DNA from 3 places in the Acidovorax sp. GW821-FHT10E04 genome. Region 2 is predicted to be linked to each of the others. Evidence: predicted binding sites of a transcription regulator. Region 2 holds the regulator's gene; each other region holds the start of a gene.

Region 1 (4,710 bases), on a different contig from region 2:
TGTGGCGAACACGGGCAACCCCTTGCCCGCCCCTGCCCCGAGGACGCCGCCATGACATTGCCCAGTCTGACCCCGCCCACCTACGACGACGTGGCCGCCGCCGCGCACCGGCTCAAGGGCATCGCGCACCGCACGCCGGTGCTGCGCTCCACCACCGCCGACGAAATGCTGGGCGCCCAGCTCTTCTTCAAATGCGAGAACCTGCAGCGCACGGGCGCGTTCAAGTTCCGCGGCGCCTTCAACACGCTCGCCCAGTTCACCGACGAGCAGCGCGAACGCGGCGTGCTGGCTTTCTCGGCCGGCAACCATGCGCAGGCGATCGCGCTGTCGGCCCGCCTGCTGGACATGCCCGTCGCCATCGTCATGCCCGAAGACGCGCCCGCCTCCAAGATGGCGGCCACGCGCGCCTATGGAGCCCAGGTCGTCACCTACGACCGCTACACCGAGGACCGCGAGGCCATCAGCCGCCGCCTGGCGCTGGAGCGCGGCATGACGCTGGTGCCTCCGTTCGACCATCCCCACGTCATCGCGGGCCAGGGCACCGCGGCGCTGGAGCTTTTTGAAGAAGTGCCCGACCTCGACTACCTGTTCGTGTGCGTGGGCGGCGGGGGCCTGCTGGCAGGCAGCCTGCTGGCCGCGGGCGCCCTGGCACCGCGCTGCCGCGTGATCGGCGTGGAGCCCGAAAACGGCAACGACGGCCAGCAGTCGCTGCGGGCGGGGCAGATCGTGCGCATCCCGACGCCACACACCATCGCCGATGGCGCGCAGACCCAGGCGCTGGGCGAGCTCACCTTTCCCATCATCCGCGAGCGGGTGGAAGACATCCTGAGCGTGAGCGACGCCCAGCTCATGCAGTCCCTGCGCTTCTTCGCGGAGCGCATGAAGATCGTGGTGGAGCCCACGGGCGCCCTTGCCTATGCGGGCGCGCACGCGTTCTCGGGTGTCGATGACGGCGGCAAGCTGCTGCAGGGCGAACGGGTGGGTGTCATCATCAGCGGCGGCAATGTGGACCTGGCGCGCTATGCGCGGTTCCTGTCGGATTAGACTCACCCATGCGCCGCGCCGCCGCCACCAGCCCCAGAGGGCGACGCCAGCGGCCCGCCACGGCCAGCCACACGGCAGCACGGCAGCCCGCAACCCTGACAGTGCCTGCCGCCAGCGCCTCTGTCAGGTAAAAATGCGGGCGCGCCTCTTTCCATCCCCCAAAACACAGGCCCAGCCATGAGCAACGTCACCGTCATCAACCACCCCCTCGTCCAGCACAAGCTCACGCTGATGCGCAAGAAGGACGCCAGCACCAACAGCTTTCGCCGCCTGCTGGGCGAGCTCAGCACGCTCATGGCGTACGAAGTCACGCGCGACATGCCCCTGCAGGACGTGCAGATCGAAACCCCGCTGGAGACCATGACCGGCCAGGTGATCGACGGCAAGAAGCTGGTACTGGTCTCCATCCTGCGCGCGGGCAACGGCTTCCTCGACGGCATGCTCAACGTGGTGCCCGGCGCCCGCGTGGGCCACATCGGGCTGTACCGCGACCCGGCCACGCTGCAGCCGGTGGAGTACTACTTCAAGATGCCGTCCGAAATGGACGAGCGCGACATCATCGTGGTGGACCCCATGCTGGCCACCGGCAACTCGGCCGCCGCCTGCGTGGACCGCCTGAAAAAACTCAATCCCCGCTCCATCAAGTTCGTGTGCCTGCTGGCCGCCCCCGAAGGCGTGGCCACGCTGCAAAAGGCCCACCCCGACGTGCCGATCTTCACCGCCGCCATCGACCGCGAACTGAACGACCACGGCTACATCCTGCCGGGGCTGGGGGATGCGGGGGACCGGATCTTCGGCACCAAGTAGGCGCACGGCACGCCATCGCGAACCAGCCACCGCGGGGCCAGGCCCTCCGGTGGTTTTTTTGGCGCGTCATTTTTTTACCAACTGGTGGCTTTCCTCTGGCAGACTTGCCTCCGGCCTCGTGCCACCGGGCGGCTGCCCATTGGCGCGCTCCTTGCTTGGCTGCTGACACCCATTCCTCCTTGTTTGCCTGTCTGAAGGACCCCACCATGACCACTCGCCGCATCTTCACCGGACGCCTGCTCTGCACTTCCATGGCCCTTTCGGCCGCCATGGGCCTGGCGCCCTCGCTGGCCCACGCGCAGTCCAAGCTCAAGGTCGCGGCGATCTACACGGTGCCCTACGAGCAGCAGTGGGTGAGCCGCATCCACAAGGCCCTGAAGGCCGCCGAAGCGCGCGGCGAGATCGAATACAAGGCCAGCGAGAACGTCTCCAACGCCGACTACGAGCGCGTGATGCGCGAGTACGCCACCGGCGGCAACCAGCTCATCGTGGGCGAGGCCTTCGCGGTGGAGACCGCCGCCCGCAAGGTGGCCAAGGACTTCCCCAAGACCTCGTTCCTGCTGGGCTCCTCGGGCAAGCCGCAGGCGCCCAATTTCAGCGTGTTCGACAACTACATCCAGGAGCCCGCCTACCTGTCCGGCATGGTCGCGGGCGGCATGACCAAGACGAACAAGATCGGCATGGTCGGCGGCTTCCCCATTCCCGAGGTCAACCGCCTGATGCACGCCTTCATGGCCGGCGCGAAGGAGACCAACCCCAAGGTCGAGTTCACCATCACCTTCATCAACAGCTGGTTCGACCCGCCCAAGGCCAAGGAAGCCACCTTCGCCATGATCGACAAGGGCGCCGACGTGCTCTATGCCGAGCGCTTTGGCGTGTCCGACGCGGCCAAGGAGAAGGGCAAGCTGGCCATCGGCAACGTGATCAACACCCAGGACAAGTACCCCGACACCGTGGTCGCCTCCGCGCTGTGGCACATGGAGCCCAGCATCGAACGCGCCCTCAAGCTGGTCAAGGACGGCAAGTTCACGGCCGAGGACTACGGCCCCTACTCGATGATGAAGCACAAGGGCTCTGAATTGGCGCCGCTGGGCACGTTCGAGAAGAAGGTGCCCGCCGACATCGTGGCCAAGGTCAAGGCCAAGGAGGCCGACATCCTGGCCGGCAAGTTCAGCGTGAAGGTGGACGACAGCCAGCCCAAGTCCACGGCCAGGTAGGCACCCCGGCGCGCGGGCACCGGCTGCGCTGTGGCCTACGCCGCCGTGCGCTGCGCTGTACGATTTTTCCTTTTCTTCTTTTTCCCGACAAGGAACGCCATGCCCGCACCGCTTTCCCACCGCCCCGAGACAACCGCCCTGGCCGCGCGGTGCATGCGCCTGCTGGGCGCCCTGGCCCTGGCCACGCTGGTGGCGGGATGCGCCGCGGTCGCGCCGGGCCAGGCGGCACGGCTGGACAGCACGCCGCGCATCGCCGTCATCTCGGCCTTTGCACCCGAGCTGACGGTGCTGCTGCCCCAGGTGCAGCAGCCGGCCAGGCACAGCGTCAACGGCGTGGAATTCACCACCGGCACGCTCTCGGGCAAGCCCGTGGTGGTGTTCCTGTCGGGCATCAGCATGACCAACGCGGCCATGAACACGCAATTGGTGCTGGACCGCTTCAACGTGAGCCACATCGTCTTTTCCGGCATCGCCGGTGGCGTGAACCCCGGCCTGCACATTGGCGACGTGACCGTGCCCGCGCAGTGGGGACAGTACATGGAATGGCTGATGGCGCGTGAAGACCAGCCCGGCCAGTACAGCGCCCCCGCGTGGATGAAAAGCGAGCTGACGATGCCCGCCTTCGGCATGATGCACCCGCGCCCGGTCGAGGTGAGGTCGGCGGCCAAGCCCGGCATCACCAGACAGTTCTGGTTTGAGGCGGACCCCCAAATGCTGGCCACCGCGCGCGGCCTGCAGGACGTGGGCCTGGCGCATTGCCTGGCCAGCACCTGCCTGAAACAGCGCCCGCAGCTCGTGGTGGGCGGCAACGGCGTGTCGGGCCAGGCCTTCGTGGACAACAAGGCTTTCCGCGAATACGCGTTCAAGACCTTCGAGGCCAATGTGCTCGACATGGAGACCGCCGCCACCGCCATGGTGGCCCACAGCAACGGCGTGCCCTACATCGCCTTTCGCTCGCTGAGCGATCTGGCCGGTGGTGGCGAAGGCGAGAATGAAATGGGCACCTTCATGGGCCTGGCGGCGGCCAATTCCGCCAAGGTGCTGCTGGCCTTTCTCTCGAACTGGAAATGACGGACCCCTCCGGCCCCGTCCTGCGGCTGCAGGGCATCACCAAACGCTTCGGCAAGCTGGTGGCCAACGACGGCATCAGCCTTGCGCTGCAGCGCGGCGAGGTGCTGGCACTGCTGGGGGAGAACGGGGCGGGCAAGTCCACGCTGATGTCCATCCTGTTCGGCCACTACGTGGCCGACGCGGGCCACATCGAGGTCTTCGGCCAGCCGCTGCCGCCCGGCCAGCCACGCGCGGCGCTGGCGGCGGGCATCGGCATGGTGCACCAGCATTTCACCCTGGCCGACAACCTCACGGTGCTGGACAACGTGCTGCTGGGCACCGAACCCTTGTGGCAGCCCTTCTCACGGCGTGCGGGTGCGCGCGAGCGCCTGCTGGCGGTGTCCCGCCAGTTCGGCCTGCCCGTGCGGCCCGAGGCGCTGGTGGGCGGCCTCTCGGTCGGCGAGCGCCAGCGCGTGGAGATCCTCAAGGCGCTGTACCGGGGCGCGCGCATCCTCATCCTGGACGAACCCACCGCCGTGCTCACGCCGCAGGAAAGCGAAGCGCTGTTCGACACGCTCGCGCAGATGGTGGC
Region 2 (4,710 bases):
CTGGCGCCCAGGGCCCGCTCGGCCGCGCGTTCGTTGGCATTCTGGCCAGCGGCACCGGCTGCGGCGATGCGCTCGCCATAGGGCGGGTTCAGCAGCATCACGCCGGGCTGGTCGCACGGCGGCATGCGCTGCAGGGCGTCGCCACCGCGCAGTTGCACGGCGTCGGCCACGCCCGCACGTTCGGCGTTGCGCTGGGCAAAATCGACCATGCGGTGGGCCACATCACTGCCAAATATGGGCACAGCGCTTGTCTGTATTGCGCCTTCAGCTTCATTTTTAATAGCAGTCCAGACATGGGCCTGGTAGGGCAGCAGTTTCTCGAACGCAAAGCGGCGCAGCATGCCCGCCGGGATGCGACAGGCGATCTGCGCGGCCTCGATGGCGATGGTGCCGCTGCCGCAGCAGGGGTCGTACAGCGGCTGGGGGTTGTCACCGTGCGGGTCCCAGCCGCTGGCGGCGATCATGGCGGCGGCCAGGGTTTCCTTCAGCGGGGCATCGCCCTTGTCCTCGCGCCAGCCACGCTTGAACAGCGGCTCGCCGGAGGTGTCGATGTAGATGGTGGCTTCTTCCGTGGTCAGGTGCAGGTGGATGCGCACGTCGGGCCACTGCGTGTTCACATCGGGGCGCACGCCGCTTTTGGCGCGAAACCGGTCGGCCACGGCGTCCTTGACCTTGAGGCCTGCGAAGTTGAGGCTCTGCAGCGGGCTGTGCTGGGCCGTCACCTCGACCTTGAAGGTCTGGCGCGTGGTGAACCAGATTTCCCACGCCACGTCGCTGGCGGCGGCATACAGGTCGTTTTCAGAGCGGTAGGGGCGGTGCGCCAGCTGCACCAGCACGCGCTGGGCCAGGCGGCTGTGCAGGTTGAGCAGCAGCGCCTCGCGCCAGGACGCGCGCAGCAGCACGCCGCCACGGCCGACCAGCAGGTCTTGCCCCGTGAGGCCGGTGATGCCATGCACCTCGTCGGCCAGAAAGCCCTCCACACCGGCGGCGCAAGGGAGAAAAAGTTGGAGTTGATTCATGACGATGGTGAGGATACGCGCTCGGAAAGTGCGTGTGAATCCGGCGTGCCCGCACGGGCCAGCAGCAACTGGCGGATGGAGTCCGGGATCGGCGCCACCTTGCGGCCGGCCTTGCCGATGAAAACGATGCCGATCTTGCCGCGCGCCACCTCGCGGCCCGAGGTCTTCTCGGTCATGCAAAAGACCAGGTCGAACCCATAGCGGTTGAAGTCCGCAGGCGCCATCTCCACGCGCATGGTCTCGCCGTGGAACCCCTCGGACTTGTACTGCGCCACGATGTCTCCGACCACGATGGACAGCCCGCCCACGTCGGCCTCGGGGTAGCCGAGTGACTGGAAAAACCGCACCCGGGCCTCGGACACGAGGCTCAGCAGCTGCGCGTTGTCCAGGTGCCCGCCCTGGTTGACGTGGCTGATGTAGATCTGCATTTCGGTGGCGAAACCGAAGTGCGCGGGAAGGTCGAAGACGATGCGGGCCATGGACGGGGTGGCGAAGTAAGAGGGAAAGACAGCAACGGAGCGGAAAAACGGGCCACCAGGCGCATGCGCCGTGCACACGCCCGCACGGCGCCTACAGCGCCTTGCGCAGATTCGCCGGCGCGATCTTGAGCGCCTCGCGGTACTTGGCGACGGTGCGGCGCGCGCACTCGATGCCCTGCTCCTTGAGCATCTCGGCGATCTGGCTGTCGGACAGCGGCTTGGTCGGGCTCTCGGCGGCCACGAATTGCTTGATGAGGGCACGCACGGCGGTGCTCGACGCATTGCCGCCGGTCTCGGTGCCCAGGCCCGAGCCGAAGAAGTACTTGAGCTCGTAGGTGCCGATGGGCGTGGCCATGTACTTGGCCGTGGTCACGCGGCTGATGGTGGACTCGTGCAGGCCCAGCTCGTCGGCGATGTCGCGCAGCACCAGCGGGCGCATCGCGAGTTCGCCGTGGGTGAAGAAGTTCTTCTGCCGCTCCACGATGGCGCGCGAGACGCGCAGGATGGTGTCGAAGCGCTGCTGGATGTTCTTGATGAACCAGCGCGCCTCCTGCAGGCGCTGCTGCATGCCCTGGTGGCCCTCGCCGCCCTTGTGGCCGCGCAGGGCGCCGGCATAGATGTCGTGCACGCGCAGGCGCGGCATCACGTCGGGGTTGAGCTGCACGATGAAGTTGTGCTGCCCGTCGCGGCCATTGGCGCGCCCGGCCTTGCGCACGATCACGTCGGGGATGATGATGTTGCGCTCCACGTCGGCGAAGCGGCGCCCCGGGCGCGGCTCCAGCCGGGCGATCAGCGCCATGGCGGCGCGGGTGCGCTCCTCGCTGTCGCCGCAGGCCTGCGTGAGGCGGCGCACGTCGCGCCGCGCCAGCATCTCCAGCGGCTGCTGGCACACGCGCAGCGCGGTCTGCACGGTGTCGGGGTCGATGTCGCTGTCCTCGTCGGCGGCCAGCGCCTTGAGCTGCAGCGTCAGGCACTCGGCCAGGCCGCGCGCGCCCACGCCCACGGGCTCCAGGCTCTGCAGCAGCCGCTGTGCCACGGTGAAGCGGTGCACCAGTTCCTCGATCTGCTCCAGGTCGTCGGGCCCGGCCAGGCTGATGGCCAGCTCTTCGAGCGGATCCTCCAGGTAGCCGTCGTCGTTGAGCGATTCGATCAGGAAGCGCAGCGCGGCGCGGTCGATCTCGGACAGGCGCAGCGCCAGCGCCTGTCGGTGCAAAAAGGCGGTCAGCGATTCGTGCGTGCGGGCCAGCTCGGTGGCGTCGGCCTCGTCGCCTTCGGCGTCGTTGCGGTTGCGGGCGGGGGCGTCGCCGCCCCACTCGGCGTCGTTGGGCGCCATCTCCACCGTGCCGTCGCCGCTCCAGTCGGGCTCGTCGGCGCCCGCGCTCGGAGTTTCAGCATCATTTTGAGCCTCAGCGCTGGTACTGCTTGCGCTGGTAGCTCCTGAAAAAATAGCATCATCCGCGCTGTAGTCGTCGGCCTGGGCCGGCGTATCGGCGGCTTCCAGGCCAAACTCCTCGCGCGGCGCCTCGTCGGCGTTGCGTTCGAGGAACGGGTTTTCGTCGAGCATCTGCTCGACTTCCTGCGAGAGTTCCAGCGTGGACAACTGCAGCAGCCGGATGGACTGCTGAAGTTGGGGGGTCAATGCAAGATGCTGCGAGACGCGCAGCGAGAGTCCAGGTTTCATTGATTGAGCGCCGCCGGGCCGCCCCAAGGCGCGAAGCCCCCCTCGGGGGGCAGCGCAGTACACGAAGTGACAAGCGTGGAGGCCATGTCTACATGCGGAAATGTTCGCCCAGGTACACCCGGCGCACTTCGGCGTTGTCCACGATCTCGGATGGCGTGCCCTGGGCCAGCACCTGGCCATCGCTGATGATGAAGGCGTGGTCGCAGATGCCCAGCGTCTCGCGCACGTTGTGGTCGGTGATGAGCACGCCGATGCCGCGCGCCTTGAGAAAACCGATGATGCGCTGTATCTCGATCACGGCGATGGGGTCGATGCCCGCAAAGGGCTCGTCCAGCAGGATGAAGCGCGGCTGCGTGGCCAGCGCGCGGGCGATCTCGACGCGGCGGCGCTCGCCGCCCGACAGGGCCATGGCGGGCGAGGCCCGCAGGTGGTCCACGCGCAGCTCCTGCAGCAAGGCCGTGAGACGCTCTTCGATGGCCTCGCGCGACAGCGGCTTGCCGTCGTCGTCCGCGCGCTGCAGCTCCAGCACCGCGCGCACGTTCTCTTCGACCGTGAGCTTGCGGAAGATGGAGGCTTCCTGCGGCAGGTAGGACAGCCCCAGCCGCGAGCGGCGGTGGATGGGCATGTGGGCCACCGAATGGCCGTCGATGCGGATGTCGCCCGCGTCGCTGCGCACCAGGCCCACGATCATGTAGAACGAGGTGGTCTTGCCCGCGCCGTTGGGCCCCAGCAGGCCCACGACCTCGCCCTTTTGCACGACCAGCGACACATCCTTGACGACCTTGCGGCTGCCATACGACTTGGCCAGGTGCTGCACCTCCAGGCGGCTGCCCGCCTGGGTGTCAGGACCGGGGCTGACGGGCTGCGCGCTCACTTGGAGCCGCCGCCAAGGCTGTTGCTGGGGCGCAGCACCGGCGCCGATGCCGGGGGCGCGGCCTCCGGCGCGGCGGCACCGGCGGGCGGGTCCTTGGGCGCGAGCACCGCGCGCACCCGGCTGCCGGGCGCGGGCGCATCGCCCGCCGCATTGGTCGCGGGGGTGCGCTTGCCGTCCACGGTGAACACATCGGTGAGGTTGTTGTAGACGATCACGGCGCCGGTGATCTCGTCGCTGAGGACCGCCCCGCGGTAGCGGCGCAGTTCGGCGCGGGTGATGAAGCGCACGTTGTCGGCCTTGCCGTCGTACTCGATGACTTCGCTCTCGCCTTCGATGAACTCGTCCGGCGCCCCCGCCACGGTATCGCGCTTCTGGCGGAAGAAGGCCCGCTTGCCCGCCTCGGCCGTGACCACGCCGTACTGGTAGCCGTCGGCGTCCTGGCGCACGTCCAGCCGCGCGCCGCGCAGCACGATGGAGCCCTTGGTCATGACCACGCGGCCCGAGAACACGCTGGTCTGCTTGAGCTCATCGTGTCGCAAGGCGTCGGCCTCGATGTTCATGGGCTTGGCGCGGTCGGCCTTTTCGGCGTGCGCCGCGCCCAGATGGCAGGCCAGGGCGACAAGCAGGAGGTGGGGGAGGATGCGGTAGTTCATAGGG
Region 3 (4,710 bases), on a different contig from region 2:
GCCGACCGGCTGCAGCGCACCAGCACCTGGCGCGAGAACCTCGAAGGTGGCCTCGACTACCTCAAGGACGTGCTGCAAAAGGACAGCCTGGGTCTGTGCGCCGAGCTCGAATCGCAGATGCAGAACGTGGTCGATACCTACCAGTGCGAATGGAAGACCGCCGTGACCGACCCCGAGACGCGCAAGCGCTTCCGCTCGTTCGTGAACAGCGACAAGGCCGACGAGAACGTGCTCTTCGTCGAGGAGCGCGGCCAGATCCGCCCGGCCCGCGCGGAGGAGCGCGGCGCCAACGTCATCCCCATCCGCCAGGCCGCCTGACATGAAGCACCCCCTGAGTCGCTTCGCGCCTTCACCCTTCTCTCGACGCGCTGTGCGAGTCCGGGAGGGGGACGCCCCCAGCGCATGCGCTGGATACGCCGCCTTCGCGGCGGGGCGGCCCTTGCGTGGGGCACTGGTGTCGGCTGCGCCAGTTGCGCGCGCTGCGGGCAACCTGTAGCGCAATGAATCAATAACGGAGAACTCCCATGAGCGCACTTCCCATGAACAGTACCGACCCCCTTGCCTGGACCGACATCTGCGCGGTCGACGACATCCTGCCCAGCACCGGCGTCTGCGCCCTGGTGGCCAACCGCCATGTGGCGGTGTTCCGCACCGGCAGCGACCAGTTCTTCGCCATCGACAACGTGGACCCGAAGTCGGGCGCCAGCGTGCTCTCGCGCGGGCTGATCGGCAACCTGGGCGAGCGCGTCGTCGTCGCCTCGCCGCTGTACAAGAACCATTTCGACCTGCGCACGGGCGAATGCCTGGAGGCGCCCGAGCATTCGGTGCGGGCGCACGGCGTGCGCGCCGAGGGTGGGCGCGTCAGCATTGCAATGGCCTGAGGGCCTGCCCTTGAGGTCTCTTGAGGCCGTGTCCCGGCAACTCTTCGGGCCGGGTTGTGCGGAAGTGCATTGCACCGCGTTCCGCGCAGGCCCCTGGAGGCTTGGCGGGTGCGCGGCAGGTTCTGGGGTTAGCATTCCCTCGTATTGATTTTCTGGAGTTCCCGCATGCCCGACCAGGCCGCGTCCCTGACCGTTTCGACCCTTGTGCTGCGCTCGCGCCAGCTGGAGATCGACGCGGTGCGCCACCTCGCAAGCCGGGCCGTTCTGGTGGACACGATCGGCCAGCTGATAGAAGGTCTGCAGCGCGAGCGCGGCGCATCGGGCGCCTACCTGGCGTCCAATGCCCAGCGTTTTGCCGACATGCGCAGCCGGATCATCCAGGAGGTGCTGCCACTGGAGGCGCGACTGCGCCAGGAATTTGCCCAGCATGTGGAACCCGAACAGGGCGCGACGGCCAAGGCCTTGTCGCTCATGGCGTGGGCCCTCCTGGGGCTTGATTCTCTGCCCGCGCTGCGCAGCCAGATTTACAAGCAGGCGATGACCGCACACGACTCGATCGCTGCGTTCAGCCACCTGATCGCGGGTCTGATCGAGCTGGTCTTCCATGTGGCCGATGCGGCGGGGCTGCCCAGCGTATCGCGCCAGCTGGTGGCTTTGCTGCACCTGGTGCAGGCGCAGGAAGAGGCGGGCCAGGAGCGCGCCATGGGCGCGCTGCTCTATGCCTCTGGCCAGGGCAGCGACGCGCACCAGCAGCGGGTGCTGCACCTCATCGACGCGCAGGAGCGCAGCTTGCGCGTGTTTTCCGAGTTTGCCGATCCGGCCCTGCGTGGACGCTGGGAGCAGCAGCAGCTTGCCCCCGGCATGGCCCAACTGGAGCGGCTGCGGCGCACGCTGTGCGTGGTGCGCCCCGGCGCCGCCCTGGACAGCAACCTGAGCGACGCCTGGTTCGACGTGTGCACGGAGCGCATCAACGCGCTGTGGCAACTGCAGGTCGAACTGGTCCAGCGTCTGCGCGAGGACTGCGAGGCTCGCATCCTCGAAGCGCAGCAGGACCTGCAGGACTCCAGGGGCCTGCTGCGCGGCCTGCGCGACAACCCGCCGCAGCGCACGCACGCGGTGGACCGGTTCTTCGACATCGCGATTGCACCCACGTCCGTGCCGGAGGCGGCGGCCGGCACGCACGGGGCCGAATCGGCTTCGCTGCTGGAACTGCTGCAGGCCCAGTCGGCGCGCATGGCCAGCATGGAGGCCGAGCTGGAGGCGGCGCGCCGCACGCTGAACGAACGCAAGGTGATCGAGCGCGCCAAGGGGGTGCTGATGGCCCGCCTGGGCATGAACGAGGAAGTCGCCTTCCGCGTGTTGCAGAAAACCTCGATGGACCAGAACCGCCGGCTGCTCGAGGTGGCGGAGGCCACGCTGTCCCTGCCCGATCTCGCCTTTGCGCAGTCTGCGCTGTCAGGCGCCAAGTCCTCATAGATAGCGTCGCGGTGCCCCGCAACGGGGCGGGCAGGCACTGGTGACCCACTGTGGTGCCGGTGCCGCACCGAGTGGAGGCTCATTTCTTGCGATGGTCGCCGCGCATGCGCCAGAGAGGGACGGGCCACGCTCCGATGCACCATTCCATCAGGGGTATGGAACTTGCATGGAGAGAAGTGGTTGTCGGCTAAAGGCGGCTTGCCAACCCACCGTCCGTGGTCTTCCGCGGGCAAAGGAATCGCGCATCCAAGGATAACGGCGTCCCTTGCGTCTCCTCCAGATGACTGGAGGGCGGCGCAGCGGACGCCGTTTTCTTTTTTCCTCCTTGCGCGTTCCGCCGGCCCGCCGTCCGGGACGCTGTCAATAGTCTCCCGTCCCAAAGGAAATTCAATGGCCTACCTTGCCCCTGCCGAGTTCGTGACCAAGATGGTCGACTCCGGTGAATCCAAGCTCCTGATGTCCACCCGCGACACGCTGATCCGCTCCTACATGGCCGGCGCCATCCTGGCGCTGGCGGCCGCGTTTGCCGTGACCGTCACGGTCAACACCGGCAACCCGCTGGTCGGCGCCATGCTGTTCCCCGTGGGCTTCATCATGCTGTACCTGATGGGTTTCGACCTGCTGACGGGCGTGTTCACGCTCGCACCGCTGGCGGTGTTCGACAAGCGCCCAGGTGCCACCTGGGCAGGCGTGCTGCGCAACTGGGGCCTGGTGTTCGTGGGCAACTTCGCGGGCGCACTGACGGTGGCGGTGTTCATGGCCATCATCTTCACCTTCGGCTTCAGCGAGGCGCCCAATGCCGTCGGCGAGAAGCTCGGCCACATCGGCGAGGGCCGCACGGTGGGCTATGCCGCCCATGGCGCTGCCGGCATGCTCACGCTGTTCGTGCGTGCCGTGATGTGCAACTGGATGGTCTCCACCGGCGTGGTCGCCGCGATGATGTCCACCACGGTCTCGGGCAAGGCCATCGGCATGTGGATGCCGGTCATGATCTTCTTCTACATGGGTTTCGAGCATTCCATCGTCAACATGTTCCTGTTTCCCACCGGCCTGATGCTGGGCGGCAAGTTCACGCTGATGGACTATCTGATCTGGAACGAGCTTCCCACGGTGCTCGGCAATCTGGTCGGAGGCCTGACCTTCGTCGGTGCCACGCTGTATTCCACGCACTACAAGACCGCGCCCAAGCGCCACCATGCCTGAGCTTCTCCCTGAGCGACCTCGCCGCTGCGCGCTGCGGGCATGGGGACGCCGCCAGCGCGGCGGGGCGACCCCCGCGCGGCGGCTGGCGGGTGGGCCGCGCCGGTTGCATGGGCTGGCGGTGGCGTGCAGCGCCATGGACCGCTGATGGGCCACGGCACGGATCCGGGCGGGCTGCGCGTCACGCTGGGCCAGCACTCGCGGGCGGGGCGCAAGGGCGTCAACCAGGACTTCCATGGTGCCATGTTGCCCGGCGAGCCGCTGCGCGGCTCCAAGGGGATCGTCGTCGCCCTGGCCGATGGCATAGGGTCCAGCACGGTCAGCCAGGAGGCCAGCGCGGCCTCGGTGCGCAGTTTCCTGGACGACTACTACGCCACCTCCGACGCCTGGTCGGTGCGCCGCTCGGCCCAGCGCGTTCTGAGTGCCACCAATGCGTGGCTGCATGCGCAGACCATGCGCAGCCACGCGCGTTTCGACAAGGACCGCGGCTATGTGACCACCTTCAGCGCGCTGATCCTGAAAGGCCGCGATGTCCATGTGCTGCATGTGGGGGATGCGCGCATCTATCGCCTTCACGGGCAGTCGCTCGAGCAGCTGACGCAGGACCACCGTGTCCACCTGTCGTCGGCCGAGTCGTTCCTGGGCCGCGCGCTTGGCACGAGTGCCCATGTCGAGATCGACTATTGCTGCCTGCCGGCCGATGTGGGGGCCCTCTACGTGCTGGCCACCGACGGTGCGTACACGCATTTCGATGCAGCCGCAGTGCATGCGGCTCTGGCACGGTTTCCCGGGGACTTCGATCAGGCCGCGCAAGATATCGTGGAGGGTGCGCAGGCCCGCGGCGCCGACGACGACATGACCGTGCAGATCCTGCGCATCGATGCGCTGCCCGATCCTGAAGCCCACCGCCTGCATGCGCTGCGCGAAGGCCTCGCGTTCGCGCCGCCGCTGTCGCCCAGGATGCGTTTCGAAGGCTACACCGTGGTGCGCGAACTGCACGCGAGCGCGCGCAGCCACGTGCACCTCGCGGTGGACGGCGCGACGGGGCAGCAGGTGGTGCTGAAGACTCCATCGACGGCGTTGCGCGATGACGCCGGCTATCTCAACAGCTTCCTGCTGGAAGAGTGGGTGGCGCGGCGTATTCATAGCCCCC

What was found. Region 2 encodes sigma-54, which starts transcription at its own class of promoters, with help from an activator protein. Its sites were predicted from a motif close to TGGCANGNAANCTGCTTT; they were not measured.
Region 1: AC07OC_RS02600 (BMP family protein) is a predicted target of sigma-54. The motif match lies at 1,992-2,009, and genes of this name have one in related genera.
Region 3: AC07OC_RS08430 (formate/nitrite transporter family protein) is a predicted target of sigma-54. The motif match lies at 2,509-2,526, and genes of this name have one in related genera.

The regions. Positions count from the first base shown of each region.
Region 1 is NZ_JBWKMT010000001.1:565,714-570,423, reverse strand. It holds gene AC07OC_RS02610 (threo-3-hydroxy-L-aspartate ammonia-lyase) at 52-1,044, shown strand; gene upp (uracil phosphoribosyltransferase) at 1,222-1,851, shown strand; gene AC07OC_RS02600 (BMP family protein) at 2,058-3,068, shown strand; gene AC07OC_RS02595 (5'-methylthioadenosine/S-adenosylhomocysteine nucleosidase) at 3,168-4,139, shown strand; gene AC07OC_RS02590 (ABC transporter ATP-binding protein) at 4,136-4,710, shown strand, end outside.
Region 2 is NZ_JBWKMT010000008.1:30,615-35,324, reverse strand. It holds gene AC07OC_RS22785 (THUMP domain-containing class I SAM-dependent RNA methyltransferase) at 1-1,019, opposite strand, end outside; gene AC07OC_RS22780 (acyl-CoA thioesterase) at 1,016-1,498, opposite strand; gene AC07OC_RS22775 (RNA polymerase factor sigma-54) at 1,590-3,179, opposite strand; gene lptB (LPS export ABC transporter ATP-binding protein) at 3,268-4,053, opposite strand; gene lptA (lipopolysaccharide transport periplasmic protein LptA) at 4,050-4,706, opposite strand.
Region 3 is NZ_JBWKMT010000002.1:727,890-732,599, forward strand. It holds gene nirB (nitrite reductase large subunit NirB) at 1-318, shown strand, start outside; gene nirD (nitrite reductase small subunit NirD) at 525-881, shown strand; gene AC07OC_RS08425 (nitrate regulatory protein) at 1,047-2,357, shown strand; gene AC07OC_RS08430 (formate/nitrite transporter family protein) at 2,748-3,560, shown strand; gene AC07OC_RS08435 (bifunctional protein-serine/threonine kinase/phosphatase) at 3,705-4,710, shown strand, end outside.